Regions from separate parts of the Pseudoalteromonas sp. PA2MD11 genome, predicted to be linked through region 1. Evidence: predicted binding sites of a transcription regulator. Region 1 holds the regulator's gene; each other region holds the start of a gene.
What was found. The regulator LexA, encoded in region 1, represses DNA repair genes until DNA is damaged. The targets are predictions, from matches to a motif close to TACTGTATNNNNATACAGTA.
Positions count from the first base shown of each region.

Region 2: a site for LexA is predicted at 4,636-4,655, ahead of ruvC (crossover junction endodeoxyribonuclease RuvC). Genes of this name have one in related genera too.
Region 3: a site for LexA is predicted at 1,706-1,725, ahead of ISP07_RS00845 (SulA-like leucine-rich domain-containing protein). Genes of this name have one in related genera too.
Region 4: a site for LexA is predicted at 4,286-4,305, ahead of uvrD (DNA helicase II). Genes of this name have one in related genera too.

Region 1 is NZ_JADKNF010000011.1:70,744-78,772, reverse strand. It holds gene ISP07_RS12860 (SURF1 family protein) at 1-724, opposite strand, end outside; gene ISP07_RS20735 (DUF2909 domain-containing protein) at 739-1,050, shown strand; gene ISP07_RS12850 (cytochrome c oxidase subunit 3) at 950-1,825, opposite strand; gene ISP07_RS12845 (cytochrome c oxidase assembly protein) at 1,863-2,393, opposite strand; gene ctaD (cytochrome c oxidase subunit I) at 2,393-3,988, opposite strand; gene coxB (cytochrome c oxidase subunit II) at 3,988-5,130, opposite strand; gene lexA (transcriptional repressor LexA) at 5,568-6,185, opposite strand; gene ISP07_RS12825 (PaaI family thioesterase) at 6,347-6,784, shown strand; gene ISP07_RS12820 (hypothetical protein) at 6,792-7,172, opposite strand; gene ISP07_RS12815 (hypothetical protein) at 7,331-8,029, shown strand, end outside.
Region 2 is NZ_JADKNF010000015.1:109,258-117,286, forward strand. It holds gene ISP07_RS15895 (hypothetical protein) at 1-502, shown strand, start outside; tRNA gene ISP07_RS15900 (tRNA-Pro) at 557-633, opposite strand; gene ISP07_RS15905 (arylesterase) at 739-1,356, opposite strand; gene ISP07_RS15910 (ABC transporter ATP-binding protein) at 1,357-2,076, shown strand; gene ISP07_RS15915 (ABC transporter permease) at 2,066-4,567, shown strand; gene ruvC (crossover junction endodeoxyribonuclease RuvC) at 4,706-5,230, shown strand; gene ruvA (Holliday junction branch migration protein RuvA) at 5,232-5,852, shown strand; gene ruvB (Holliday junction branch migration DNA helicase RuvB) at 5,860-6,864, shown strand; gene tolQ (protein TolQ) at 7,823-8,029, shown strand, end outside.
Region 3 is NZ_JADKNF010000001.1:209,053-217,081, forward strand. It holds gene ISP07_RS00840 (alpha/beta hydrolase family protein) at 1-1,446, shown strand, start outside; gene ISP07_RS00845 (SulA-like leucine-rich domain-containing protein) at 1,749-2,186, shown strand; gene ISP07_RS00850 (YchJ family protein) at 2,227-2,706, shown strand; gene ISP07_RS00855 (alpha/beta hydrolase) at 2,703-3,527, opposite strand; gene ISP07_RS00860 (alpha/beta hydrolase) at 3,530-4,174, opposite strand; gene ISP07_RS00865 (LysR substrate-binding domain-containing protein) at 4,538-5,425, shown strand; gene ISP07_RS00870 (YdcF family protein) at 5,743-6,507, shown strand; gene ISP07_RS00875 (Nif3-like dinuclear metal center hexameric protein) at 6,513-7,265, opposite strand; gene ISP07_RS00880 (hypothetical protein) at 7,416-7,793, shown strand; gene ISP07_RS00885 (HPP family protein) at 7,824-8,029, opposite strand, start outside.
Region 4 is NZ_JADKNF010000030.1:1,077-9,105, reverse strand. It holds gene ISP07_RS20275 (ABC transporter substrate-binding protein) at 1-46, opposite strand, end outside; gene ISP07_RS20270 (GNAT family N-acetyltransferase) at 9-2,078, opposite strand; gene uvrD (DNA helicase II) at 2,056-4,221, opposite strand; gene ISP07_RS20260 (hypothetical protein) at 4,481-4,705, shown strand; gene ISP07_RS20255 (YacL family protein) at 4,828-5,196, shown strand; gene ISP07_RS20250 (peroxiredoxin-like family protein) at 5,229-5,858, opposite strand; gene ISP07_RS20245 (dUTP diphosphatase) at 5,979-6,599, shown strand; gene yrfG (GMP/IMP nucleotidase) at 6,600-7,256, opposite strand; gene nudE (ADP compounds hydrolase NudE) at 7,318-7,890, shown strand; gene cysQ (3'(2'),5'-bisphosphate nucleotidase CysQ) at 7,883-8,029, shown strand, end outside.

The sequences.
Region 1 (8,029 bases):
TCCTTCTCATCGCAAAATAAGCAATAACAACACACGCTAAGCCGATTAATAACCACTGCACGGCATAGGCGTAATGTTTATCTGGCCCCATCACGACACTCTGGTAATGCGGGGTTGCAATACCATCTGCTTCATTACGATAACCAATAAAGTCTTGTAAGGGCTTTGCTAATTGAGCACTAAAAATTGCTAAGTCAATGCCTTGAATACGCTTAGGCCAGCCTTGCTCTGCACCAATCTCATCGGCAAGTGTGAAGCCTTGTAAGTTGCCTTGTTTCAATTGCACAGTAGCCGTAAAGCTTGTTGATTCTGGCCACACAACGGTTGGCAACTGGCTACGGTTTGTTGGAGCTTTTAGCCAACCAAAGTTAACGATTAAAGGCGCGGTTTCACCGGTAATTGTCATCGCTACTAGTAAGTCATAGCCCACTTGCCCCTGATAAATTTGATTATCAAGCAGCCAGTACTGTTGTTTATTTACCTCGCCAGAGACTTTGACTTGCATGCCCGTTTTGTTCAGCTCTTTAGGTAAATTTTGCAGCTCTTGCCAATTCAAAACTCCTTGCTCTTTCGAAACGGCTAACTGGCTTAGTTGCTGCTGTTTTTGCTCGCCTCGCTGGTATTGCCAAACGCTGAGTCGTAAACAAATAAGCACTGCAAGTATCACAACGCAAATTGCGATAATTGAGCTAAGCTTTTGTTTGCGCCATAAAATTAACTGCATTTGGAATACCTAATATGATTAAAGTCATTATTGTTTTGTTATTACTTTATATTCTGTTCAACCTGTTTAGAGCGCTGTTTGTGATGATGTCAGCAAAAGAGCACTCGAAACCCATGTCGCATTACTTAGGTCGTCGAGTGCTGTTTTCAGGTATTGTGCTGGTGCTCATCATTGCCGCAATGAAATTAGGCTTTATTCACACCAACCCGTCGCCGCTTCACAAAGCTACAGCACGTACACAAATACAAATAAACACAACCACACCACATCAACAAAGTGCCAATACCAAGCAGCTGCTTGAAAGGCAAAGTGCTTTTCACTCGTGAAGTGGCCTTTAAAAATTCTTAGTAGCACTACAAATAAAATAATGGTTCCAAGTGTCACGTGCATACCGTGAAAGCCCGTTAACAAGAAAAAGGTATTCCCATAAACGCCCGCATCTAAGGTCAAACCTAGATCTTGATAAGCATGCATATACTCATAAACTTGTAAGCCAAGGAAAATCACACCTAATAGCACGGTTAAAGATAAAAACACCTTCAGGGCGCCGCGCTTATTGTTTTCAATAGCAACATGAGCAAAGTGAATTGTGACCGACGAGGTAAGCAGAATAAGCGTGTTGATCAATGGTAGACCTTGCCAGCCCATAGCTTGTGTGGTCTCGCCCGCTGGCGTAGTTAATAGCGGCCATACGGCTTCAAAGGTTGGCCAGAGCACTTCATTGGTCATAGCGTTATTACCAGCGCCACCGAGCCAAGGCACCGAAATCATACGTGCGTAAAAGAGAGCGCCAAAAAACGCCATAAAGAACATAACCTCAGAGAATATGAACCAGCTCATACCTTGTCTGAAGGAGCGGTCCATTTGTGCTGAGTAAAGCCCTTTATGAGACTCTTCAATAACGTTTCTAAACCAGCTAAAAACCATATAAACTAATATGGCAATGCCTAGATACAACACATACTGGCCACTACTGCCCTCACCACTTACTTGCATCACAGTTAAACCAGCACCAACAGCAATTAAAAACATCGCGATGGCACCAACTATTGGCCAAGGACTCTCGGCTGGAACATAGTATTTTTCATAATTTTGATTCATTTTGTTTGCTCCCAATTAGCAATTAGCTTGGCGGCTTTTAATCGTTTTTAGCCACAACATGCCCGCTAATATCAAACACGGTATACGACAACGTCAGTTCCTCAACATCGTCGGGTAACTCAGTATCAACATAAAACAACAAGGTAAACTCCATTTCTTCACCGGCTTTCATTGGCTGCTGATCAAAGCAAAAACAGGCGATTTTATGTAAGTACTTTGCTGCTTTACCCGGTGATACTGATGGAATTGCTTGCATGACTTTGTCTTCATTACTGGTGTTTTTCGCTGAGAATTTAACTTCACGCATGGCACCAGGTTGTACTGCCACACTGTATTGCTCAGACTGCACCTTAAATGGCGCGCCGCTTTGAGCGTGAGTGGTAAAGCTGACATCAACTTGACGCTGTGTATTTATTGATTCACTCGCGCTCGCTTTTTCTAATGATGGCTTACCATTCAACCCTGTAACGTCGCAAAACACGTCGTAAAGCGGCACCATTGCAAAAGCAAAAGCAAACATGAGCAAGCATGTAATCAGCAGTTTTTTTAGCAAAGGTGCATGGTTCATTACTTAATCTCCGGCGGTGTTTCAAAAGTATGATAAGGTGCTGGAGAATCGACTTCCCACTCTAAACCTTCAGCTCCATCCCATACTTTGGCAGGTGCTTTTTCGCCCCCTCTGGCACATTTAAATACCACCAACACAAACAACAGTTGCGATAAGCCAAATGCAAAACCACCAATACTGATAATGGCGTTAAAGTCAGCGAATTGCAGTGCATAGTCAGGAATACGACGCGGCATACCGGCAAGGCCAACAAAGTGCATAGGGAAGAACAACACGTTGACACTGATTAGCGATAACCAAAAATGCCATTTCGCCAGCGTTTCGTTGTACATGTTGCCAGTCCATTTCGGTAACCAGTAGTAGGCCCCCGCCATAATTGAGAACACAGCTCCTGTCACAAGCACATAATGGAAATGAGCCACCACAAAATAGGTATCGTGATACTGAAAATCTGCCGGTGTAATCGCAAGCATCAAGCCAGAGAAACCACCTAAGGTGAATAACACAATAAAGGCGATGGCAAACATCATCGGAATTTCGAAGCTAATTGAACCGCGCCACATGGTGGCTACCCAGTTAAACACTTTAACGCCCGTTGGTACCGAAATGAGCATGGTGGCGTACATGAAAAACAACTCGCCTGCTACAGGCATCCCTGTGGTAAACATATGATGTGCCCAAACGATAAAACTTAGCAGCGCAATCGATGAAGTTGCATACACCATAGACGCATAGCCAAATAGCTTTTTGCGCGAGAAGGTAGGTACGATAGTCGATATAATGCCAAAGGCTGGTAAAATCATGATGTACACTTCAGGGTGACCGAAGAACCAGAAAATGTGCTGGAACATCACAGGGTCGCCCCCTCCGGCTGCATCAAAAAAGCTGGTTGCAAAGTATTTATCGGTCAACACCATAGTGACCGCCCCTGCTAGAACAGGCATAACAGCAATTAACAAAAATGCAGTGATTAACCATGTCCAAACAAATAGCGGTAGCTTCATCCACGTCATACCTGGTGCTCTTAAGTTGACGATGGTCACGATAACGTTAATCGCCCCCATAATTGAGCTGATACCCATGATATGTACGGCAAACACAAAAAGTGCAGTGTTATCGTTGCTGTAAGTTGTTGATAGTGGTGCGTAGAAAGTCCAACCAAACGCAGGACCACCACCAGGCATGAGTAACGAAGCCAACAGGATTAAAAATGCGAACGGCAATATCCAAAAGCTCCAGTTATTCATACGTGGTAAGGCCATATCTGGTGCGCCTATCATCATAGGTACCATCCAGTTTGCAAGCCCAGTGAACGCGGGCATAACGGCACCAAACACCATGATCAAGCCATGTACGGTAGTCATTTGATTAAAAAAGTGCGGATCGACTAACTGTAATCCAGGCTGAAACAGTTCAGCGCGGATCACCATTGCCATTGCTCCGCCAATTAAAAACATGGTGAGTGAAAAAATCAGGTATAAACTCCCGATGTCTTTATGATTGGTGGTGTAAAGCCAACGCTTAAAACCTTTAGCTGGGTGATGATGGTCGTGATGCGCATGCCCTGTTGCTTGCTCGTTAATAACATTACTCATTAGTTCGCCTCCGCTGCTGCATCAATCGCGGCTTGAATTTGACTCGGTTGGATAACATCGCCGGTATCATTACCCCACGCGTTTCGCTTATAAGTAATAACCGCAGCAAGTTGCTTAATTGAAAGCTGTTTATCAAACGCTTGCATTGCTGTACCAGGCTTACCGTGTAACACAATGTCTATGTGATCTTTTACATCACCTAATACAATCGGGCTGCCTTTAAGTGCTGGAAATACGCCAGGTAGGCCCATACCGGTAGGTTGGTGACATGCAGCACAGCTTGCCATATACACTTGCTCACCTAAGACCATAAGCTCTTCTTTCGGTAATGTTTGATCAAGCAAAGCAGCATCTGCTGCGGCCGCATTGGCTTTTTCTTGCTTGGCATCTGCAAGCCAATTAGCAAATTCATCTTCAGGTAAGGCTTTCACCACAACAGGCATAAAGCCATGATCTTTACCGCATAACTCAGCACATTGACCACGGTATACTCCGGGTTCGTTAATACGTGTCCACGCTTCATTAATAAACCCAGGATTTGCATCCTTTTTAACCGCAAAATCAGGCACCCACCATGAATGAATTACATCGTCTGAGGTCATTAAAAAGCGAACTTTCTTATTGATAGGAAGTACTAGCGGTTTATCTACTTCAAGCAAATAATGCTCAGTTTTCTCTGCTTGGTTGTCTATTTGGTCTTTAGGAGTAGATAGAATCGAGTAATAAGCAATGTCTTCGCCCATGTACTCGTAATGCCACTTCCACTGTGAGCCGGTCACTTTAATGGTGATATCGGCTTTAGAGGCATCTTCCATGGCAATTAAGGTTTTTGTGGCAGGCACAGCCATGGCGATTAAGATGACAAATGGAATGGCAGTCCAAAGTATTTCAACTTTTGTACTTTCATGAAATTGGGCAGGCTTGGCCCCTTTGGATTTACGGTGGTGTATTAAAGCCCAAAACATCACCGCAAATACGATGATGCCGATTACACAGCAGATAATAAATATCGTCATGTGTAACTCATAAACATTATTACTTATATCGGTCACCCCTTTACGCATATTGTATTGGCTGTTCGCCAATGCAAGTTCAGGAAGTGCAACCAATATAAGCCACAAGGCGTAACGCAGTTTACCCATGTGACGGCTCCTTTAGATGCTATTGCAAGACGCAAAGCGAAAAGGCGATACAACAAGGTGCCCATTCGTTTTTCTTATTGTTCAGAGCGACTACGTATCATTTTGACCCACTTATGATACCGACCCCCTGTCTAACACCTCGCACATTTTTGTGTCTTTTTATTAATTAGGTGTTAATACAGTGTATTAACCAATTAGTTAAAAAATGACCAATAAGCAAGTTTTAATGATAATAAATGTTTATTTTGGTGCAGAAATAACAACTATAATCAGCGCGTTATTTAATGTTTAGGAGTAAAAACGAAATATAAAAAGAGAGGAAAACTGCGCCATATAAGGCTTTAAATGAAGAGTAAGGATTCACAAATCCTAATTAAGTAGTAAAATTTCAGTGGCGCACCAAATTGAGTCAATTTGATGCACCAAATTGGGAACGTTTACATCCAATCAGCGTTACGAATAACCCCAACAGCTAACCCCTCGATGTTGAACGACTCATGCTCAAGGTCAACCTCAATAGGCGAAAACTCTTCGTTCTCAGCATGTAAAAGCACTTTGCGACCTGCCTTTTCTAGGCGCTTAACTGTTACATCTTCATCGACTCGAGCTACAACTACTTGCCCATTTTCAGCAACTTGTGTTCTATGTACTGCAAGCAAATCGCCATCCATAATACCAATGTCTTTCATACTCATGCCATTTACACGCAGTAAGAAATCGGCTGCAGGTTTAAATAATGAAGGATCAACTTGGCAGTGACTTTCAACATGCTCTTGCGCCAAAATAGGTTCACCAGCTGCAACACGGCCAATTAAAGGTAAGCCTAGTTGCTCTGGCTCATCTTCTTCAATTAACTGAATACCGCGACTCGCCCCAGGCTTCATTTTGATCATGCCTTTTTTAGCCAGTGCTTTTAGGTGTTCTTCAGCAGCGTTGGCACTTTTAAAACCTAATGTTTGAGCTATTTCAGCACGCGTAGGAGGCATGCCAGTATCTTTAATAAAGACTTTAATTAGTTCTAAAATTTGCGATTGGCGTTTCGTTAATGGGCGCATACAACTGGTTTTCCATACAGTACATTTAACTGTGAGTATATACAGTTATTTGAAAATCGCAAATTTAAATTAACCTCATCATATTGCTACAAAACTAACATTGAACCACATCGAAAGATGCCATAAGGTAATAGCTTTAACTAGCAGGCTAAGGAAACACAATGAGTATTTGGCACCACCCAATTACACTAGAGCAATGCAAAGGCTTTGAAAATGGAATAACAGGGCAAGGCACTTTAATGAAAACCATGGGCATTGAGGTAACTGAAATTGGTGATGACTACTTAGTAGCGACCATGCCTGCTATTCCTGAACATCACAACCCTATGGGTATGGTCCATGGCGGAGCAAACGTTGTATTAGCAGAGACAGTAGCAAGCTATGCAGCCAACTTTGTGGTTGATTTCAGTAAGTTTTATGCTGTTGGCCAAGAAATTAATGCCAACCATATTAAAGCATCACGTAAAGGAACGTTAACAGCAACCGCTAGGCCGCTGCATTTAGGTAAGCGAACTTCTGTTTGGGATATTAAAATTACCAATGCCGCAGGAGAGCTGTGCTGCGTATCAAGAATGACCGCAGCCGTTGTAGAGCGCTAAACTAAGACTATTTTTCAACAGGATAAATAGTAATTTCAATCCCTGCGCCAATTGCTGAGATACGTAACAAAGTATCGGCATGCAGGGGTTGGTTAAAGCATTTAGGCGAATTACCTGATTCAAAGCCTATATCAAATGTACGCTTTGAACACGATAACCACTGTTTTAATGCATTGCGCGAGCAAGACTCAATAAGCTCGCAAAGCTGGTTAATCGCTTTATCTGGAGAGCTGATATCTGCGGTTGCTTCAATACGTGCTAGTTGGCGGTATTCATCTTGGTCATAATGTAAAACCATGGCGTTTTTCTTCAAATCAGCAACAAGCGCACTAATATCGTGCTTTGATTCAAGCTCCAGATCTACATTTAAAAATTGAATTTCCGACATACTCTCGTTTTTACCCTCTATTGATATCGACTGAAACTTTAACTCAGTTTTGTATATATACCAAATCTAGAATACAGTTAATGCGACATTATGCCGCATTGGCAATCTAGCTAAACAACCTAAAATAGCGCCCACAGAACAATAATAACGGGGTAGTAATGAATAAACGCACCTTCAAATATGCTCGCAAAGGGCATAAATGGCTTGGCTACTTGCTTGCTGTACAGATCTTCTTTTGGCTCTTAGGTGGGCTGGTAATGAGTTCATTACCACTTGAAAAAGTACATGGTAAGCATCTGGCTAATCGCAGTTTAAGTAGCCCATTTTTATTGTCGGACTACCCAACTTCAATTGATAAAATAACAGCGCAATTTGAGCAAATCGAAGGTATTAAATATAGCCACTTTCTAGATACCCCGACTATAGAAGTCACAACCTCTAGCGGTACGTTTACTTTTGATGGCAGAACAGGTGCTAAAATGCCTGTACCGAGTAAAGCGCAAATCACTGAAAATGCGCAAGCTCACCTGCTTATTGAGGCAAAAATAACGCAAGCGCAGTTATTAACAAAAGGGCCTAGAGAAGTCGGTCACAAAGCCAATGTTTGGCAAGTAAGCTTTGATGATTGGCGAACAACTACTTTATATTTAGATAGTCAAACCGGTAAAGTTATTACTGTGCGCAGCAATCTGTGGCGGGTTTTCGACTTTTTCTGGATGCTGCACATTATGGATTATGATGAGCGTGAAAACTTTAACAATCCACTACTCATCAGCTTCTCAGCCACCAGCGTACTGTTTTGTATCACGGGAATTATTTTGTTATTACAAAACGTTCGAATTAAACGTAAAAAACCG
Region 2 (8,029 bases), on a different contig from region 1:
CAGAAGCTATGGTTCAGGGATATGGAGAGTTCATCGAATTCTAGAACTCAGTGATTTTGATATTCAAAGTCAAACTAACAAACCTAGAACTGTTATTTTCTCTTCACGCTTTGTAAACGACTCTTATAAGTTATCCTTTGCAACAGAATGCTGTGATTCAATATTTGTTTATCATTTGCAACAAGCCGAGCGAGATGAACTCGATTCATTTATCAATCAAAATCCTGATTTATATACTAAATTCAATGCTTATAAACCAAAACCTATTAACGCTATCTACAACGCAAAAATAAATATTCCGGTTTCAAAAAGTGAATCTGATTTGGAAGAGCTCTTAATTAGTTACCAATCATTATTTTTAGAGCAACTCTTTTGTCAGTTGCATTCTTCAGGTTTAGCATCAAGTGATAACAAAGGTTGGACGGCACAATTTGTAGCTAAAGATCATGAGGCTGTTGATGGTAAATTAGTGTATTGCTTTTCAACGTTATTGACGTTTTAGATTTTATAGAAACTAAGAATAGTATGTAAGTTTTTGATAGGGATAAGGAAAAGATGGTCGGCATAGCAGGATTTGAACCTGCGACCCCTGACACCCCATGACAGTGCGCTACCAAGCTGCGCTATATGCCGACGTTGCAAGCCATAGTACGGCTTTTTTTATAAAAATCAATATCCCCGCAGTTCGATTGCCTGTTAATTGTTCAGGCAATCGATATTAAATCAATGGACTAGAGGTTAATCTAGCCAATCGTTGATCGTATTGTACATAAAGTCGCGTATTAATGGTTGAGCATCGGCATTAGGGTGCAAGTTATCGTTTTGCATAAGTTCTGGACGGCCTGCAATGCTAAGCATGAAAAAGGGCATGAGCTCAGAATCTGTTTCATCGGCAATGGTTTTAAAGCTATCGGTGAAAAGTTTGGTATAACGCGGGCCATAGTTTGGTGGAATTTGTACTTCCATTACGGCGGTTTTCGCCCCAATTTTTTGGCTTTTTGCAATTAAATCACGTAAGTTAGCTTGCAGGCGTTTAATAGGGAAACCTCGTAAACCATCGTTTCCGCCAAGCTCAATGAGTACATGAGTGGGTTCAAATTCGCTCAGTAACGCGTCGAGTCGCCTTAGAGCACCGCCTGTGGTTTCACCGCTAATACTGGCGTTTACTAAGTATATAGATTGGTCTTTTTCATCGTACTTATCTTGTAACAATTTAACCCAGCCTTGCTCTTGTTTAAGACCGTAAGCGGCGCTTAAACTGTCACCTAGAATTAAAATTGTGTTGTCAGCTGCTGCCGTAAGTGGTTTGATTACTAACAGTAAAACGAATATAAAACGTAGGATTGGATGCATCATATGTCAGCGCTTTCTCAATTAAATATCATTCAAGTTAAAGGACTTTCTAAAACGGTCACCACGGTTGAGGGCGACCTGACCATCCTCAGTGACATCAGCTTTAATGTCAAGTCGGGCGACTCAGTTGCTGTAGTAGGCACCTCAGGTTCGGGTAAGTCTACTTTATTAAGTTTATTGGCCGGCCTTGATCAATCAACGGGCGGTAGTATTCATTTAGATGGAGCCGCATTACACGAATTAGATGAAGAAGCACGCGCAGCACTTCGCGCCGAAAAAGTGGGTTTTGTGTTTCAGTCTTTCATGCTTGTACAAAGCTTAACAGCCCTTGAAAACGTCATGCTTCCCGCTGAACTTGCGGGTAGCAAAGATGCTAAACAACAAGCCCTTGAGCTACTTGAAAAAGTAGGCTTAAGCCATCGTGTTGGTCATTACCCATCGCAATTATCTGGCGGTGAGCAGCAACGTGTAGCAATTGCGCGTGCATTTATTGGCACACCGAAAATTTTATTTGCAGATGAACCATCAGCAAACCTTGATAGTAAAAACGGTAAGTTAATTGAGTCTTTATTATTTGAACTAAATAAAGAGCACGGCACAACACTCATTTTAGTAACCCATGATGAGCAGCTTGCACAAAAGTGTCAGCAAATTTTACATATTGAAGCGGGGCAGTTAGTAACAGTAAAAGAAAGCGAAGGAGTGCAAGCGAATGTGGGCTAAATTAGCACTAAAACTGTTTTCACGTGAGTTTAAGCGTGGCGAATTAACAGTGATCAGTGCAGCAATAGCCTTAGCTGTTCTCACTGTTTTAACACTGTCTATGGTTACCGACCGCATTGGTCAAAGTATTGAAGAAAAAAGCAGTGCCTTTATTGCCGCTGATCGCGTTTTAGCAAGTAACCATGCTTTACCTGCTGAGTTTTTAGAACAAGCCAACCAAGAAAACTTACGCACCGCAAAAATAACTTACTTCGACACCATGTTATTTGCCGGTGACGAAATGCAACTTGGCTCGGTTAAAGCGGTATCAAATACCTATCCATTAAAAGGTGAGTTAAAAGTAAAAACTAGCCTGACTGACCAACCACAAGTAACTTCTGATATCCCAAGTCGTGGTGAAGTGTGGTTAAGTGAATCTGTGTTTTATGCGCTAAATATTAAAGTGGGCGATAAAGTAGAGCTTGGTGCTGCTACGTTTACGGCTAGTCATGTTGTAGCCGAAGAGCCTGATGCACCGTTTAATGTGTTCTCGAGCAGCCAGCGAATCTTAATCAATGAAGCAGATATTGCTGTAACTGAGGTAATTCAGCCCGGCAGCCGAGTGTTTTACCGCCAACTTTATGCTGGCGACAAAGACAATTTAGATAGCTTTTATGCGTGGTTAAAACCACAAATGAAAGAAAACCAGCGTTGGTATGGTGTTAAAGACCGCCAGTCACCTATTTCTAATAGTTTAAATCGTGCCGAAAGCTATTTATTGCTAGCTGGTTTGCTAGGCATTATTTTAGCAGCCGTTGCTATTGCGGTGTCGGCAAAACGGTATTGTGAGCGTCAGTACGACCCAGTTGCTATGATGAAAACGCTGGGCGGTAGCCGCGCTATGATCCGTAAAATCTATTTATTACATTTGAGCCTTGTATGTTCAATGTCGGTGATTGTCGGTTTACTGATTGGTTATGGTTTACAAGCGGTTGCCACTGATTATTTATCACAAACCATGGGCACAGCACTGCCGAGCGCATCGGCTAAACCTTGGATCATTGCGATCAGCACGGGTGTGATTTGTGCGGTTATGTTTTCAATTAAACCGCTACTCGATTTATTTGATATTCCGCCGCTACGTGTACTTCGCCGTAACTTAGGCGACCGTTTATTAGTAAGTAAAGTGCACCTTACTATGTCGGCGCTTACGGTGTTTTTACTGATGTGGTTATTTAGTAACAACATCAAAATTAGTGCAATTTTGTTCCTTTCGACGGCAGTTCTAATTGCGGTGTTATTTGGTTTATCAAAGGTTATTTTTGGTGGTGGCCGCAAACTTGGCTTGAGTCCGGGCAACAGTTGGTCATTGGCGATTGCGTCAATTCAAAAGCGTGCCAATGTGAATGCGGTGCAATTAATTAGCTTTGCTTTGGCAATCAAGTTATTACTGTTTTTAATTGTACTTAAGAATGACATGATTTCGGATTGGCAGTCTCAGCTTCCTGAAAATGCCCCTAATTCATTTTTAGTGAACATTACTGAGCAAGAGTTAGAGCCTATTACTAGCTTCTTAGCGCAAAACGATATGCCCACGTCTGATTTCTATCCGGTAGTCCGTGGTCGCGTAAACGCCGTTAATGGCGAACTGGTTGCCCGCGAAGTATCGCAAGAAGACAACGAAAAGAAAGACGAAGAAGCCCGCTCTGGTATTGGCCGTGAGTTAAACCTAACTTGGCGTAAAGACTTACCAAATCAAAACGAGCTTATCGACGGTGCATGGTTTAGTGAAGACTCAGTAGCTGAGGCATCGGTAGAAGAGTCGATGCTTGAACGCCTTGATGTACAAATTGGCGATACGCTTACTTTCTTAATTGGTGCGCAGTCGTTTGACGCAAAAATTACCAGTGTGCGTAAGGTTAATTGGACCACGCTTAAACCTAACTTCTTTATTATTTTAAGCCCTGATGTGCTAGCGAGTTTCCCGGCTACTTATATTTCTTCAGTGAATGTAAAAGCAGAGAAAAAACGTGAGTTTAATGAGCTAATGCGTCAATACCCAACGGTTAACGTGATAGATGTTGAAAGCTTTATTAAACAAATTCGCTCAACCATAGAGCAAGTATCGTTAGCGATTGGGTTTGTTCTAGCGATTGTGGTTGCCTGTGGCGCTTTAGTACTTATTTCACAAGTACAAGCAAGTTTGGGTGAGCGAATGCAAGAGATTGTTATTTTGCGAACTTTAGGTGCGAAAGGGCGCTTAATTAAAAATGCTACCTTATATGAGTTTTTACTATTAGGCGTAACTGCAGGCTTAGTGGCTGCCATAGTTAGTGACATCGCTCTGTTAATAGTGCAAAAACAAATGTTCGATTTAGCAGGTAAGTTCCACCCTCATATTTGGGTTATTGGCCCTGCAGTCGGGGGCTTATTTGTGGCATGTTTAGGTTATTTGATGATAGCCCGCACAATGCGAAAAAATACCCAAGGCTTATTACGCTCGCTCGCGTAAATGTCTTAATTAAAGGTTGACTATAAAATGCTCGCAATTGCGGGCATTTTTTATGAATTGCAATTGGTTACTGGTAATTTATACAGTGCTCTGGCATTATTAACCGCAGATAATAATGATAATAGACGAGTCAGTTAGTTGGCGATTATTTTAGGGATTGATCCTGGTTCACGATTAACAGGGTACGGCGTGATTGCTCACCAAGGTGCTAAGTTCACTTATTTAGGCAGTGGCTGCATTAAATTGGCCGATCACGATTTTCCGATACGCTTAAAAATGATTTACCAAGGGATCAGTCAATTGGTAGAGCAATTCTCCCCAGACAGTTTTGCTATCGAAAAAGTGTTTATGGCACACAACCCAGACTCAGCGCTTAAACTCGGTCAAGCACGTGGCGCTGCTATCGTTGGTGCTTCAATGGCAGAGCTGCCAGTTTATGAATATTCAGCTCGGCAAATTAAGCAGGCCGTTGTAGGTAATGGCGGAGCCGATAAGTCTCAAGTACAGCATATGGTTAAAAACATTTTAAAGCTGCCAGGTACCCCTCAAGCCGATGCCGCAGATGCTTTAGCAATTGCTATTTGTCATGCACACTCAGAACAAAATTTAATAAAACTTGCGGGCAGTGCGAGCAAAACCGTAAGAGGACGATTAAGGAAGTAATATGATTGGTCGATTAAATGGCTTACTTGTTGAAAAGCAGCCACCAGAAATTCTTATCGAAGTAAGTGGTGTAGGCTACGAAGTACAAATGCCGATGACTTGCTTTTATGATTTACCGGCAGTGGGTGAGCAAGCGATTATTTATACCCATTTTGTGGTACGTGAAGATGCCCAGCTATTATTTGGCTTTAACAACAAAACTGAACGCGCTTTATTTAGAGAGCTTTTAAAAGCCAATGGTGTAGGGCCAAAGCTTGGTCTAGCTATTTTATCGGGTATGTCGGCGCAGCAATTTGTAAGTTGTGTTAATAATGAAGATGCGACCACACTGGTTAAACTACCGGGCGTTGGTAAAAAAACGGCTGAGCGTTTAGTGCTCGAAATGAAAGACCGGCTTAAAAATTGGGGTAATGACTTATTTACACCATTTAGCGATAATGCCGTCATTGAGCCATCAAGTGATGATACCCTAGTGGCAAATAATGCTGCTGATGATGCTGTATCAGCACTTGTGGCATTAGGCTATAAGCTACCGCAAGCACAAAAAGCGGTTAAAACAGTTAACAAACCAGATATGACGACCGAGGTTCTAATTAAAGAAGCTCTAAAATCAATGTTGTGAGTAAACCATGATTGAAGCAGATCGCTTAATAGATGCGAGTGAACAAAGTAACGAAGACAGTGTTGATCGTGCCATACGACCAAAGCTGTTAACCGATTACACAGGCCAGCCGCATGTTAAGCAACAAATGGAAATTTTTATCGAGGCCGCTCGCCATCGTGGTGAAGCGCTGGATCACTTATTAATATTTGGTCCACCGGGCCTTGGTAAAACCACACTTGCAAATATTGTTGCCAACGAGCTTAACGTTAATATTAAAACAACATCAGGGCCAGTACTCGAAAAAGCAGGGGATTTAGCCGCACTTTTAACGAACCTTGAAGAAGGTGACGTACTGTTTATTGACGAAATACATCGCTTGAGCCCGCAAGTCGAAGAGATTTTGTATCCCGCAATGGAAGATTATCAGCTGGATATAATGATAGGTGAGGGCCCCGCAGCACGTTCAATAAAGCTTGATTTGCCGCCATTTACTTTAATTGGTGCAACAACGCGTGCAGGTTCACTCACCTCACCACTTAGAGACCGTTTTGGCATCGTACAGCGATTAGAGTTTTATTCAGTTGAAGACCTCTCAAAAATTGTTGCCCGTTCAGCAAGCTTTTTAGATTTAACCATGTGCGATGAAGGCGCTACAGAAATCGCCAAGCGCTCACGTGGTACACCTCGCATAGCTAATCGTTTATTACGCCGCGTTCGTGATTACACCCAAGTGAAATCAGACGGTAAAGTGAATGCTACAGTTGCCGAGCAAGCCCTCGATATGATTGATGTCGATAAAAGCGGTTTTGACTACATGGATAGAAAATACCTGTTAGCTATTATCGAAAAATTTATGGGCGGCCCCGTTGGACTTGATAACCTAGCGGCTGCAATTGGCGAAGAAAAAGAAACCATTGAAGATGTGATAGAGCCGTTTTTAATTCAACAAGGCTTTATACAACGCACCCCACGCGGACGACTTGTTTCAGACATCGCTTATTTACACTTTGGATTAACGCCAGAAAAATAACTAAAAACCCCGCGAAGCGGGGTTTTTAGTAGTTAGATTTCAGAAGTTAGATATTAGTTGATCGAGAGGGTGGTTTTATTTTTGTGTAATTAACAAAAAGCTTGCTATAGATGATATTAGTTTTACTTTGTTCTAACCACTAACCACTAACCACTAACCACTAACCACTGGGTTGTTGTCTCATTTTAACATCTGTAATTCACATGCTGTTAAGTTATCGATAGGTATTCTCATTGACGTTTGTGTAGGCAAAAAAAAGCCCGCATAAGGATGCGGGCAAACAACAAGTTGAAGGAAGTAATCCAGGGAACTACGGTCTACTTAAAAAAGGTTTTATCCAGATTTAAGTAAACCTAGTGCAATACGAAACTTCATATTGCTAAAAACGGAGCTTGATGAAAGAAACTTTCATGAGGTTGCTAGCTCGGTATAGGTAAATAATACGCAATGATGGATTTTTCTTCAAACTAGAAAAATTTTATTTTCAGATAAAAAAAACTAATGTGAGCTAAAAATTGAATTGTTTTCTTTTTGTTCACTTTGTAACTATTTTGTTTTTAACCTTCTGAATAAAAGGGTTTTTATAAATTTTGTGATCTTTATTCAGGATTAGTTTAAGTATTCTGTAGTAGATTTGCAAAAGTGCTTTTGGGTGTTTATGCGTAATTTATGAATAAACGTCGTGTTTTTGGCTGTTTTGGTTGCTTTTGAGAGCTATTCTAGTGACTTATTATTAAGGTGAAAATATGCGTAAATGTGTTGATAAAACCTAATATGGCTAAAAAATAACTAAGCAAATTGCTTTTTACCGTTATTTGCCGCTAATTCACAGCAAGAGCGTTGTCAGTTCATAGCTGACTAGATACACTAGATGTAACTTTTGGCCGCCTTTGTGGTCAATAAATACAAGTGTAAAAAATATAACAAATTACATAGAAATCTATTTTAGGAGTTTAACGTGGGATCAGGGCTTAACTTTTTAGATCTTATTCTAGAAGCCAGTGTACTTGTCCAGCTAGTAATGTTGGCATTAGTCGGTATGTCGGTAATGTCATGGGCAATTATCTTTCAGCGTAAAAAAGCGATTTCTGATGCACTTAATGGCGCAAAGCGCTTTGAGCAGAAGTTTTGGTCGGGTATTGACCTAAGTAAATTATACAACGAA
Region 3 (8,029 bases), on a different contig from region 1:
AATCAGCGTGATGCTAAGTTTATGGACCTATATCGTGTTGATGCTAATAGCTATGAAGTAACGCCTGTTTATCAAAATACCATGGGACTAGATGTCGGTGCGATCAGCCCTGACGGCCGCTTTATTGCTTTATCGAAAAACAATTCGAACAAAGACAGCGATGTATTTATTCTCGATACGCGTAAAAAAACACTGAAACCAGAGCTTATCACCCGTCATGACGACGACGCTAAGTATGGTCCAGAAACCTTCTCAAGAGACAGTAAATCATTATATTACTCAACCGACGCCAAAGGTGAGTTTGCAGAAGTGTGGCGCTATGACTTAACGACCGGCGAGCACAGCCCTGCCCTCAAAGATGAGTGGGATGTGAGTTTTATCTACTTCTCTAAATCTGGTCGTTATCAAGTAAGCGGTGTTAATGCTGACGCAAGCACTAAAGTGTCGATAATTGATACCACCACAGGTAAAGGTATTGCCATGCCATCGCTGCCAGCTGGTAATTTACGTGGTGTGAACTTTTCAGCTGATGAAAAGACCATGGCGTTTTATTTAAATTCAGATACCTCACCAAGTAACCTATTTGTTTGGCAACTCGGAGAATCAAAAGCTAAACAGTTAACCAACACATTAAGTGATGCAATTAATCAAAATGACTTGGTTGAAAGCACAATTGTGCGCTTTAAAAGCTTTGATGGTTTAGAAATCCCCGGGGTTTTATATAAGCCTAAGCAAGCTAACAGCAACAACAAAGTACCAGCTTTAGTTTGGGTGCACGGCGGTCCTGGCGGCCAAAGTCGTACAGGCTATAGTGCAATGCAGCAGCATTTAGTCAATCATGGTTATGCCATTTTTGCAGTTAATAACCGTGGCAGCTCAGGCTATGGTAAAACCTTCTTCCATTTAGATGATAAAAAGCATGGCACTGACGATTTACAAGATATTGTTTACGGTAAAAAACACCTGCAAAGCCTAGATTGGGTTGATGCTGATAAAATTGGCATCATGGGGGGCAGCTATGGTGGCTTTATGACCGCCGCCGCACTTGCCTTTGAACCTGAAGAGTTCAAAGTAGGCATTAATATATTTGGTGTAACAAACTGGGTTAGAACCTTAAACTCGATTCCACCATGGTGGGAAAGCTTTAAAAAGGCACTGTATGATGAAATGGGCGACCCCGCGACAGACGGTGAACGTCACCGTGCCATTTCGCCACTATTTCATGCTAAAAACATCACCAAGCCATTAATGGTGATCCAAGGTGCTAACGACCCACGCGTTTTACAAGTTGAAAGCGATGAACTTGTTGCCGCTGTAAAGGCAAATGGTGTGCCTGTCGAATATGTATTATTTGATGATGAAGGCCATGGTTTTACTAAAAAAGAAAACCGCATAAAAGCCTCAAATGCATACCTTGAGTTTTTAAATACCTACTTAGATAAATAGCAAAATTGCAAAGCTAAAGAGCCGGTATTATGCCGGCTTTTTTATGCAAAACACCTGTATAGAATCAAAATTTAGCAGTTTACACAGTACTGTATAAAACACTGTATGGATTTAATGGTAAATTTTTCACCTTTCCCCACCTTCAAAATAAAACCATAAGCAACTGTTTAATAACAATTAAATAATTTTATCTAAAATAAAACTGAATCATTGGTTAAAAAATAGCAAAAAAGTACTTGCGCAAAAACACTGTATAAACTACTGTATACACATACTGTATAAACAACCAGTGAGTGAAAGTTATGTTACAGCCAATTACCTTAAGAACAGTTAAAAGCTACCAACAAGATAACGACAAAGCGTCTGTTAATTTAATTCAAATTGAAGACGAAATTTCAGCAACCTTTGAGCTATTAAAAGTATTGCATCATTACAATAGCCAAAATGCATGGACACTACTAATTGCTCCTGATCATGTTCCTAGTAAAGCATTATTAGATTCGTGTTCGATTGATACCAGTAAACTACTTGTGATCAGACAAAAACATTTAGTTAATCTTGAGTACGTTCTTAGTTCAGCATTACATAACGGTAATTTTGCTGCAGTGATCACATGGACAGATATCGTAAACAATCATCAACTTGATTCGATGAACTTAAACCTTGAGCAGGCATCTGCTAAGTTTTATTGTTTTACAAAAAGCGCTCAATTAAACAATTTAGTACCGCAGCCACAATAGGCTTGTTAAAATAACAATTTATAGTTTTAGGTAAGTTGTTATGACATCACTCACACACTCCCTTTGTCCTTGTGGCAGCGAATTGACTTACGAGCTTTGCTGCCAACCTTTTCATATAGGTGCAAGCCAAGCTGATACGCCAGAGCAACTTATGCGTTCTCGTTTTAGTGCATACGCGCTCAAAGATGCGAAATATGTATTTAGTACCTATGCACAAAGCCAACAAGCCGCTAACCCTGTTCGAGAAATTAAAGATTTTGCTAATAGCTGCCGATTTACCAAACTCAGTGTTTTAGATACTGAACATAACGAGCAAGAAGGTTTTGTAGAATTTAAAGCTAATTACTTTTACCAAAACTTGTATTGTGAGTTACACGAGAAGTCGCGTTTTATTAAAGAAGATGGCCTATGGCGTTACCTAGATGGTGATATAACGCCAGTTGCAGATATTAAAATTGGCCGTAACGACGAGTGCCCTTGTGGGAGCGGCAAAAAATATAAAAAGTGTCACGCTCTTTAGTTATCATTAACCTGGTAAATCCAGTCTAAAGCTTGGGTAATCGTTGTTGGGAATGCGGTTGCATGGCGTGCCTGAGGGATAACAAATAAATTTGTTGTAACCAGCGCGCCGCTTTGTTTATTAATTTTAGCTGCTAATTGCCTTGCGCCCGACACCATTTTTTCACCTTCACTTTCTTCAAGTTCTCCGATACCAATGTACACTTTAGTTGCTTTACCTGCAGGTACGACAGGCAAAGCTAACAGGCTGCGCTGCTTAAACCACACTGAAGGACTGCCGATAATATAATTTGAAAAAAGCGAAGGCTCAGTGAATAAGGTATAAGCCGCAAATAAGCCGCCAAGTGAGTTACCGACTAACGTACCTTTTTGGTTAGTTCTGTAGTGAGCCTTAATGTATGGTAATACAGAGTGTTTTAAATAGTTTAGATACTGACTTGCTCCGCCTGTTTTACGCTGCCAATTTTTATCTTCAAATGGCGTATAGTCATAAATACGGCTATTGAGCCCAGATACACCTTTTTGATATCCAAGTGCAACGATAATTACCTCCTCTATAGCCCCCGAATTCATCATAAAGCGACTAGCACCAGAGGCAATTGGCAAACTATAAATTGCATCTAGCAGATAAACAACTGGGTAGCGCTTCTGGTTTTGCTTTTGGTAGCTGCGTGGCAATTTAATCGTAATGGGGTATTCGTTTTCGGCATGTTTATCTTTAAGTAACACAGTATTAGTATGTGGCAAAGTAAACGGTTCAGCATAGCTTACAGAGCTCACACCCAAAACACTGATCACAAAAACGAGCAATATATAAGGCATAGTTAATCCTTTAACCACTTCTTAATTGGTAACAGCCACTCACCTTTTGGTTTATAAAATGCGCCATGGGAGAGCCCTGTATTAATGCTTATTTCTTCGAACTTGGTTACGTCACTTCTATCAATTAAAAATTGGCAAGAACCAACCTGATCTGAGCGCTCAAAGATAGAATACACCTTGCCATAAGCCTTAACTGATGTGTGATTTTTTATGAGGCCTGCACAACCTGCCAATATAATTAAGTTAATATGTGTACGTTTAAGTTCATTGGCCGCTAGGATCGACAATGCCCCGCCCCGTGAAAAACCAACCAAACTAATGTTCGACTCCGCAACACCGGCACTGATCAATGCTTCCACATCTGCAGCGAGCTTTTTCGCAAACGTAAATGGCTCAGTACCTTTTGGTCTGTGATAGGCAATTAAATGATAGCTCTCATCTGCCAGTGCTTCTTTTACTGCAATAAAGTCATAAACACCAAAGGTTTTGTGAACAGGCTTAGGGTTTGTCCCTTCGACGATAAAACCATGTGAATAAAAAACATAGTGACCATGCGGATCAATCTCTGTTGGAAACTGGCTGTAAATAGTGCCAGCGCAAACAGGCAAAACCCAGCATGCACAGAGTAAAAGTACGGTACGTATCACAAGCATTCCTTTAAAAAATCACATTACACCTAATAGATGATAATAACACCTTAAAAAGTAATATCTTAGCAAACAACTAAACCCTACTCTCAGTAATTTTAATTAAATATCAAATTACTAATCACAAGCTGTATCACGATTTAAACTGCAAGTTTCAACTTGAGGTAAATTCATGGAATTTCATAGTTAAACTACAAAAAACCTTATGACAACGCTGTTAATTATTTATAAAAAGGCATATTGTAAAAAAGCAGTTAAAATAACTGCAGACTTTAGACGTCTAGACGTTGAAAAAATAAATTCTAAGGCGTAGTATGTTCGTAATCTGAGTTAGACTCACATTTTCCATGAGATTTTTTAAAGATGATTGATATAAAGCACCTAAAAACCATAGCGACCCTTAAAGAAACAGGCTCTTTGGTCAATACCGCCCGTGAGTTGTTTTTAACTCAATCGGCTTTATCGCATCAAATTAAAGATCTCGAGAATAAGTTAGATTGCCAGCTGTTCGAACGTAAAACACAGCCTGTGCGTTTTACTCCGCAAGGTATGCTACTTCTGGAGCTTGCTAATGAAGTATTACCTCGTGTTGAGGCAACAAAATGTCGGTTAAAAGAAAGCCTTAACCAGCCAATCTCAAATTTACGTTTAAGCGTTGAGTGTCATGCCTGCTTTCATTGGTTGCTCCCAACCATCAAAGAATTTAATAATTTTTGGCCTGATATTAAAATTGATTACGAGCGCGGCTTTAGTTACGACGCCATTCCAGATTTAATTAATGATGAATTAGATCTAGTGCTGACTTCTGATATTCGTGAACCCGATCAGCTTGAGTATGCTCACCTATTTGATTTTAAATTAAAGCTGATAGTCGCACCGGATCATGAGTTGGCAAAAAAAGCCTATGTCACCGCCCTTGATTTAAAAAACGAAACAATTATTTCGTACCCTATCCCCCGTGAGCGCCAAGACATATTTAAACATTTTATTCAAAATGCACGCTTTGATGGCACGCTTAAAACGGTTGACCAAGGCTTATTGATATTTCAATTAGTGAGTGCAGGTATGGGGGTTGCAGCATTACCTGACTGGCTAGTCACTCCTTATGAAAGCCAAGGACTCATTAAGTCTATTCCGTTAGGTGCACTAGGCCTTACTCGCCCTATGTATTTAGCGATGAAAAAGAATATGAAAGATAACCCAGTTTATCGTCACTTTTTAAATACGTGTAAGCAAAATAACGGTCGCTAAAGCAAGGCAAAATAACTAACATAGCTGCATCAATTACTAATAATAATGTTAATACCCAAACCACCTCAAGGTGCGAGTTTCAGTTGGAATTAAAAGCGATTTAGGCAAGGCATTGATTGCAAACAATAGTGGTTCTATGGTTAAAATCAATAACGCAGTATAATTCGCTTTTAAACCAACCCTTTGGGCGCTTCACAGGTGCTTACTCTCATCGTTGTTACTTCTTAAAAGGGGCTGCCATTTTTGCAAAGTAACGCCTTGATATTAAGGCACCTGTGAAACGCTGAATTCTGTACCTTGAGGAGGCTTGGGTATACATGTTTGAAATTAAAAAGATCATTGGCTCTTTATTAATGCCCTTGCCGTTGCTCGGGCTGCTTACTTTAGTGATGGTATTTTTAACCATTGCCCATAAACGCAAAGCACTCTATTTTGGCTTTGTTAGCATTTTAACTTTAATGCTGATAAGCACGCCATTTATTGGCCAGTCACTGATAGCTGCAAGCAATAACCCGGCATGGCAATTTAAGCAAGCAAAACACCCTAAACTCGATAATATTGTGGTACTTGGCTGCTCTATAATGCCAAACTCGCGCCTTCAAGCAAACCACCAGTTAGGCGATTGTGCGCTTGCTCGATTACTTGAAGGTGTTAAGCTTGCCCACCACTACCCAAATGCCACCCTCTATGTATCAGGAGGCGGTTTTGCCAATACTACCAATAGCCAGCTCATGTTTGAAACGGCAAAAGCGTTAGGTATTTCTGCAACGAGAATTAAACAAAACCCTCTCGCCATGGACACCGCAGAAGAAGCGAAACGACTTGCCATTTATTTAGTCGATAAAAAAACTGCCTTAGTCACCTCAGCGAGCCACATGCCACGTGCGAAAGACTTATTTAATGCACAAGGCATTGATGTGATACCAGCGGCAACCGACTTTCAAGATTTTAGTCAGTATCCAACGTACAAACAGTTTATACCTAACATTGCAGTACTTGTTGCAGTTACCAGAGTAGCGCATGAGAAAATTGGCAGTGCATGGGTGAGTGTGCGCCGCTGGATTGATCCAGAGGCGCTGTAGAACAATCAGACTGGATTGTCGATATCGATAAACGTTACATCAAAACCGTGCTGCTCAGCTAAAAGCTCGCCTAAGGCTTTAATGCCATAACGCTCAGTAGCATGGTGACCAGCTGCAAAAAAGTCGATACCTTGCTCGCGTGAACTATGAATCGTTTGCTCAGAAGCCTCACCTGTAAGATAAGCATCAATCCCTTGGGCAGCTGCTAAATCAATATACCCTTGTCCGCCACCTGTGCACCAAGCGATGGTTTCAATTTTCTCTTTTCTTACCAAACTAGCTAATGGTGCACGGTTAAGTACTTGGGTTATTTTGGCGCTAAATTCTTCACCACTTAAAGGTGTTTTTAAACGCCCTTTTACCGGCACACTATTTGGACCAGATTCAAGCCCACCTGTGAACTCAATATCGAGTAACTTAGCCAGTTGCGCGTTATTACCAACTTCAGGGTGTATATCTAGCGGTAAGTGATAGCCATATAAGTTAATATCATTATTTAAAAGTGCTGCAATACGGCGCTTTTTCATGCCCGTGATTGGCTGCGATTCCCCTTTCCAGAAATAGCCGTGATGTACCAAAATAGTATCTGCATTTTCTGCAATAGCGGCATCAATCAATGCTTGGCTAGCTGTGACACCCGTCACTATCTTTTTTACTTCGCTCGCACCTTCAACTTGTAAGCCATTTGGGCAAAAGTCAGCGATAGAATCAGGTTTAAGAATGTCGTTTAATAATTGAGTAAATTGTTTGCGTTGCATATAAAAATCGTCCTTCAACCCTCTATTTTGTGCAAATTTTGGCGTTTATGAGTGAAAAATGGAAGGAAAATCGCAAAAAATTGAAAAGTAAGCTGAAAATAGGTATAAATATATATTCTTAATCTGTGTTTACAACGTATAGGGTCTCTGATGAGCAAACTAGACAAAACAGAAGTGTTAAATGCCTTCGAAGCAGCATACGAAGCAGCGAATGGTAAGAAACCTGAAATCACAACAAAACCTGGTTGGTATAGCATCGACGGTGGCAAAAATATGCGCCTTGCTGATGTTGCAGCGCTGACTGAAGAGCTCACTTCTGGTAAAACAGCTGAGCCTAAAGCAGAAGAAGCACCTAAAGCACCAGCGAAAAAAACCAAAACTAAAACCGCTGCACCGGCTAAAACAGCTAAGAAAGCATCGTTCACTGTTGTTACAGCAAACGATGACGGTTACAAAGCTGAAGAGCTTTGGATTGTTAACCTAGCTGAAAAAGACCACGATTGTCGTTTACCGCGTGGTGTTGTGTAATCAAATTACACTTAGCAATTTTAAAAACCGCTACTCGTTAGCGGTTTTTTTATTGCTGTTCATTTGGCTAGTTATAATCCATTGGCTAAAATAGCCAAACAACACAATAAATACGGTGCCAATTAATACAGGCATCACTAAGAAGTCCCAACTTTGCATAGATTGCATTATCAAAATTGGGTTTGCGCCTGCAGCAGGATGTACTGTGTCCGTCAACATCATTAGGCTAATTGCCA
Region 4 (8,029 bases), on a different contig from region 1:
ATAAACACTTAATGGCTGTGATTTTGAAGTGATTTATAGTGAGCATACCAACCTTGCACTGCGGTTTTGAACTGTGACTCTAAGTCTTTTTTACCTGTAAAACCGGCTTCTTCGATTAAGCTATTTACAGAGGTTTGCTGTAATACTAGTCGAATAAGGATGAATTTTGTATGTTCATCTAATAAATTTAGACTAATTGGTGTGCTCCAAATCATTTTCCATAGCAATGGCTGTACTTGGAAGAGGTTAATATCACCAGTTAACAGCCGCTCAGCTCTTGCATCTAAGGCAGGAGAATAGCCACTTTTTGGTAAGCGTTTGAATAGCTCTGCAATAAGCTGCCAAGGAAGTGAGCTAAAGTGACCAAGGAGTTGCAAAGAGAGATCTTGCTTAAACTCTTCTATTAACAGTGCTGCACTATCTGAAGTTTGCTTATCTAACGCTTTAATCACTAAAGCAGCATGTTCAGCCGTTGCTTTGTCATGGCTAAATCCAAGCTTAACAACATTAAAGCCATTACTTTGCCAAAACTTAACTAACGCTGCATTTGCGCCAAAGCTGGCACCAAAATAACTACAATTGTTTAATTGGCTTTCGCAGTGGTTTAACAGGGCTGAGCCTATACCTTGCTGATGACATTCAGGTGCAACAGCTATTCTCACGACTCTCGCTGAGTGTTTACACAAATCTTCTGTATTTCGGCTTAATTGAGTCAGAGTTTGCGCCATTAAATGACCATGTGGCCGACGCTTTCCTCTTATAACATGCTCTGCAATCTCAGGCGTTAAGCCACCCTCAATAGCAATTAAGCAAACGGCTTTTAATGCATTTTCTTGTTTGCAGATAAAAAGCTGTAACTCTGGGGCATCAAGCAAGTGGCGTAAGTCGTTTACCGTGGTTTGGTAATGAGCCAACGCCAATAGCGCCATAATTTGGCTAAGCAGCTGCTCATCATCAATGAGTTGCTCTTTGCTTATGTTTTCAAATTGGTAAGACTTACCACTCTGCGTATCTAGGTACTTTGCATCGAGTAGTAATAGTTCGCGTAGGCTATTTTCGAGGGGGTCATACTTGGCAAAACGAATAGGTTCATCCAAAGTAATTGCCTTTAGCGATTTAAATTGGCTACGTAAGTAATGTAAAAAACGTAACGTGTAACCACGCCCATTTCCTTCATAACCAACCATAGTGCTGGCAAATACGATCCGTGGATAACTTTTTAGGATCTGCAATAGCATAGGAACCGGAATCGCTGCTGCTTCGTCGACAAATAACAGATCGCAATCAGGTTTTTCATGTAGCAGTGTATCTGGCGCAATATAGCTAAGGTTAGCTAGTTGCTTACAGTTTTGCTCTTTGCTAACACCAAGCTCAGCGGCTAAATGTTTAAAGCTTGTTTGTACGGCTTTGGCTTGGGTGGCGCAAATTAGGATTCTTTTATCTTGAAGATTTGCTGCTGCAAGCCCTAAAGCGGCTGACTTACCACGACCTCGGTCTGCACTGATCACAAAAGGACGATTAGCGCGCCCTGTTGCGGTTTTAATAATTTGCTCAACACATGCTTGTTGTTGCTGATAATTTATCTCAGCAGTTGCTGGCGAAATAGATTGGTAAGCAGGAGGCGAGTGCTTAGTAAAATAATGTGGCTGCAATTTTAGCTTGGCGAAAAAGCGCTGATTAAAAAAGCTGTGTTTAATTTCTTCGCCATAAGAGGTGATACTTGTGAGTGCTGAGTCTTGCCACTTATCGTCATCGGGCAGCAATAATATCAGTACACCGCCTGCTTTTACGGTACCGGCAAGCGCGGCGAGTTTATCGGCATATAAACCGCTAAAACCATCAAAAATTGCGTGTTGAAACTCTTGGCCAAGAATTTGGTGAGCATTTTTTGGGAACTCACTATTTGCTAATAATGAGCTGCTACTGAAAACATAGGTATTTTTTAGCGCTAATTGGTTTGCAAACTGATAGCACCAAGTTTCGCTGCCTTGCACAATGACAAGCTGGCGATGCTTTGCAATCACCAGCTCATTACATAGCGCTGTTATATACTCATTATAAGGCTTGAAGTCTTGCATACTGTGTTACAAGCCATTTGCTGCCTAGGTCATCAAAGTTCACTTGAATACGTGACTGTGCGCCGCTACCTTCGTAATTGAGTACGGTTCCTGCGCCGAACTTGGCGTGTAATACGCGTTGTCCTAAGTTAAAGCCGCTATCTTCAAATGCGGCATGTGTTACTGAGGGACTAAAACGACCTGCCGCTGGCGGTCTTGAAACCTGTGTTTTAATACGAATTTCTTCGATACAGTCTTCAGGCATTTCACGTAAAAAGCGTGATGGGCTATGGTATTTTTCTTGTCCGTATAAGCGGCGGCTTTCTGCATGGCTAATATATAGTTTTTCCATCGCGCGAGTCATACCAACATAGCAGAGGCGGCGTTCTTCTTCTAAACGACCAGACTCTTCATTACTTTGTTGTGATGGGAACATGCCCTCTTCAACACCAACCATAAATACCAGTGGGAATTCTAGGCCTTTTGCTGAGTGTAATGTCATCATTTGCACTGCGTCTTCGTGCTCATCAGCTTGGCCTTCGCCAGATTCTAGTGAGGTATAAGCCAAAAATCCCTGTAGTGGTGAGCTGAACTCTTCATCTTCAGGAAGTTCGTATTGACCACAAGCACTAATGAGCTCTTCTAAGTTTTCTACGCGGGCACGGCCTTTTTCACCTTTTTCAGCTTGATACATTGCCATTAACCCTGAGGTTTGAATGGCATATTTCGCTTGCTCTTCTAAGGTGAGATCGCTGATTTTATCTTCGATATGCTCAACAAGTTCTAAGAATTTAGTCACGGCACTTGCTGCACGGCCAGATAGGTGTTGTTGCTCTACAATTGCTTTTGCGGCATACCAAAGTGGCAATGACTCATTGCGCGCACAATCACGAATGTGGCTTAGTGTTTTATCACCAATGCCGCGAGCAGGGGTGTTAATAACGCGCTCGAAAGCAGCATCATCTTGACGGTTACCCACTAAACGTAAATACGAAAGTGCATCTTTGATCTCTTGGCGCTCGAAGAAGCGCATACCGCCGTAAATACGGTATTTTAAACCTTCTTGTAGCATCGCTTCTTCGAGTACACGAGATTGCGCATTGTTACGGTATAAAATCGCGGCATCTTGTAATGCATTACCTGCATTTAGCCAGCTACGTAGTTTGCTGCTGACAAAGCGCGCTTCGTCTAACTCATTAAACGCAGCGTAAACAGAAATAGGCTCACCATCATTGCCGTCTGTCCACAGGCTTTTACCCATGCGTTCAGCATTGTTTTTGATCAGCGCATTTGATGCTTTTAAGATTGTTGCCGTTGAACGGTAATTTTGTTCAAGGCGAATGGTTTCGGCTTCGAAGTCAGTTAAAAAGCGTTTGATATTCTCAATTTTTGCGCCACGCCAGCCATAGATACTTTGGTCATCATCACCTACGATCATAATACTGTTAGTGTCACCTGCGAGTAATTTTAACCAAGCATACTGAATAGTATTAGTATCCTGGAACTCGTCTACCAGCATATGGGCAAAACGCTGTTGATAGTGACGTAAAAGTGTTGGGTGGTTTTTAAGTACTTCGTAGCAGCGCAGCAGTATTTCTGCAAAGTCGACTAAACCTGCACGGTCACAAGCCTCTTGATATGCAGCATAGACTTTCAGCATCATCTGCTCATTAATATCGTAGGCTTGAATGTCTTTAGGTCGCAGACCTTCATCTTTTTTCGCGCTGATATACCAACCAAATTGTTTTGCTGGCCATTTTTTATCATCTATGTTCATCGCTTTAAGTAAGCGTTTGATCATACGTTGTTGATCGTCAGAATCTAAAATTTGAAAGCTTTCAGGCAAGTTCGCTTCACGGTGATGGGCGCGCAGAATACGATGAGATAAGCCGTGGAAGGTACCAATCCACATACCGCCAACCGGTGCTTTTAAGGTTTCTTCTACACGAGTGCGCATTTCTTTCGCGGCTTTGTTAGTAAAGGTTACCGCAAAGATGCTGTATGCAGAAGCTTGCTCAACTTGCATGAGCCATGCGATGCGATGAACAAGTACTCGAGTTTTACCAGAACCTGCACCTGCAAGTACTAGCATATTTTGCAATGGGGCTGCGACTGCATCCCGTTGTTTGTCATTTAAGCCATCGAGTAATTCAGAAACGTCCATCGTTACGCCTTTTCAATCTATAATGGGTGGAGTATAACAGGTGTTTATGCAAGGCTAAATAAAATACTGTTTTTATAAACAGCTATTTTGGTAAGTCATTAAAATTGAAGTATGAAAATTGTGAATTTGACCGATTTTTAGCAAAAAAAACTAAAATCAAAATAACGCTACTTTTTAACACTTTGATTTGTAAGCCATAATAAGTTGGCATAAAGTGTGTTTACTAAAAGTATAATCATTAAAAACTACAGAGGTTAGTATGGCAGAGCAAGGTTCTGGCGGTAATGTAATCGCAGCAATATGTAATATCTTTTTTCCTGGTTTAGGGCAATTGGTACAAGGCCGTTTAATGGCGGCTATTGCATTCTTTTTAGCATGGGTTATTAGTGGTGCACTAATTTACGTTGCAGTTGGCTTTATTTTACTGCCAATCGTATACCTATGGGCGATTATTGATGCTGCGCGCTTCAAATCGCGACTCTAGCTATTTTTAATAGCACAAACACGAGCGCCATGTTGGCGCTCGTGTTGCTTAAAGGCTACAAAACTCGCCACGTTTAGCTGCAATCGTTATAATTAGCAGATAACGTATTAAGAGTACCCTCCATGGAATATCAATTTATCCGCGACCCTATTAGCGGTTTACGCATTAAAATCTCCTCTGAGCATGCAGTTATTGGCCGTTGGCTAAACGAAGAAATCGGTAAAGAAAAAATCGCGATGGTACAAGCATTGATCTCTGCGGTTAAGAGCAGTCATGAGCCTTTAACCTTACAAGGTCAAGAAATTGATTTGATCTTAAGTAAAGACGAAGCGCTGTTCGAAGCACATGCGTTACATCAAGACAACGAAGACTTAGTTGCCTACCAAGATGATGATTTAATGCTTGAAGAAGAAGGCTTGTGCAGTGGCTGTGGTTTTGAAGACTTTGTTGATTTAATTGAATCTTGGCAAGAATTTACACAAGGCCGATAAGCAGAAGCATATTCTGCTTATCGGTTGCTAATTTATTGCTCGCTCACTGATTTAACAGCCGCTAGTAATAAATCTTCTGTTAAGCGTACTTTGTAATTTGGGTTGGCGTATTGAAAATTAACTAACCCATTAGTGTCTATAACAAACACTGCAGGTACGGGTAACGCTACTTTCACTTCGCCCTCTAACGAGACAAAGTTAACCCCAAGTTTGTTGCGGTAAATCTTTGCTGTTTTGTCATCTAAGTAAAACGCTAAACCTAACTTTTGTGCCAACAAAAGGCTGTCGTCAGACAATAATTGATAGTTTGGTGAAGTAATTTTTGATTCAGCGAGCTTTTCAGGACTATCTGGCGAAACGGCAATTATCTGTGCTCCTAAATCCGCTAGCTCTTTCTCAATTTTTTGGACATTGGCCAATTGCTTTGAACAATATGGGCACCAGCCACCACGATAAACAATGAGCACAGTCGTTTTTTCTTTAAAACGCTCAGCGAGTGAGACGGTTTTACCGTATTGATCTTTTAACTCAATATTTGGCACTGCTAAGCCGGGTAATAATGGGCTAACTTGCTCTGCTGATTCGGCAATATTGGTTGCAGTCGCAGCAATAACGTGGCTTGATAGTACAAATAGTGCACTAATGAGTAGAGATTTAAACATAGGCTTCCTCGGTTATTTTTATCAACTGCAAAGCAGACCTGATCATATGTGTTTTTATTTCATCAATGACAAAATTGTCTGTAGTATATACATAATTGAAAATGCAAGTTGGGATAAAGAATGTCTGCTAATTTACAAAAACTCGTTGTTATGCTCGAGATGCAAAATGCGATGAATACTAAAGTTCATGAGCAATGGTTTAGCCAAGGTTTTGAATGGTATCGTGCAATTTGGGTTGAGTGTGCTGAAATGCTGGATCACTACGGCTGGAAGTGGTGGAAAAAACAAACCCCAGATACAGAACAAGTTATTTTAGAGTTAGTTGATATTTTCCATTTTGGTTTATCTTTACGTATTGATGGTGAAACCAGCTATGAGCAGTTAGCTGCACAACTAGAAGCTGAGTTAAGTGCGCCAGTTCAAGCCGATGATTTTAAACAAACACTCGAAGTGTTAGCCGCGTCAGCTGTTGCTGAAAAGAGTTTTAATGCAGCCGCATTTGCAGGTTGTATGGCGCAAATCGGTATGGATATCGATGACTTATACCGTGGCTACGTTGGTAAAAACACCTTGAACTTCTTCCGCCAAGATCATGGCTACAAAGATGGTAGTTATATCAAAGTGTGGAATGGCCAAGAAGATAACGAGCACTTAGTTGAAGTGGTAAAAAGCCTAGATACAGAGCATGCAGATTTTGCAAAACTTGTATACCAAGGCTTAGAGCAGCGTTACCCGAAGTAATTATTTAACGGGTATAAACTCGCGAAAATCGATGGTCGATAAAAAGCCATCGAACTGCTTATGCGGTTGCTGACTATCAGGGTTGGCAACCGCAAGTATATGACCAATACCAAACTCTTTTGCCGCATCTAGCACGGCGGGGCTGTCATCCACAAATAAAGTCCGTTCCTTATCAAACTGCCATTCTTGGTGGACTTGTTGCCATAATGGTTGATGCTCTTTACTCACGCCATATTGGTGAGTTGAGATCACCCCATCTAAGTAATTATCGATAGCAGTATGTTCAAACTTTAACATGGCACAATCTGGGTGCGCGTTAGTAAGCATGATCAATTGCTTGCCTGCTTTTCTAAGCTCAGTTAAGAACGGCGGAACATCTTCACGAATTCTGATTAAATGTTGAATGTCACGTTTCAGTGCCATAATTGGTAAATCAAGTTGCTGCTGCCAATAATCTAAACAGTACCAATTAATTTGTCCGTGAACTTGTTGATAACGATGTAAAATGTCAGCTTTTGCTGCGTCTAAACTGATTTTATGTTTACGCGCATATTGCTCGGGAATAACGGTTAGCCAAAAGTAATTATCAAAATGCAAATCGAGTAGGGTGCCATCCATATCTAACAACACAGTATCGATTTTTGACCAATTTAACATAGGCAATTCACTTTAAAAGATTTATGATGAGCATAACTGCCATGATAGCAAATTAATGCCAATGACACAGAAAAAGCATCCTACACCACCGCAAATTTTGTCTAATGAAGTTGTCGCTAAAAGTCGACTATTTACTGTTGAGTCTCTCGAATTGAAGTTTTCAAATGATGAACAAAGGCAATACGAAAGAATTCGTGGCGGTGGCAGAGGTGCAGTGATGATAGTGCCAGTAACGGCCGATAACGAACTGTTATTAGTGCGAGAGTATTGTGCAGGCACCAATGATTATCAGTTGGGTTTTCCAAAGGGCTTAATTGATCCAGGTGAAACACCACAGCAAGCTGCAGACCGGGAGCTTAAAGAAGAAGTTGGTTTTGGTGCTAAGCATTTCGCTGAACTAAAAAAAGTCAGCATGGCGCCAAGTTACTTTAATGCCACGATGCATATTTTGTATGCTGAAGATCTCTATCCTGAAACCTTACCTGGTGATGAGCCAGAACCGCTTGTCGTTGTAAAATGGCCAATAACTGATTGGCAATCATTATTGCAACAAGAAGACTTTACTGAAGCACGAAGTGTCGCAGCTTTGCTATTATTAACAAAGTACTTAGAGTCGGGAGCGGGCAATGAATGATTTTTTAGAACCGTGTATTCGGTTAGCTGAGCAAGCAGGCGATGCCATTATGGCCATTTATCAGCAGGATGATATTGGTGCTGAGCAAAAGTCAGATCATACTCCGGTCACCAAGGCTGACTTAGCATCAAATGATGTA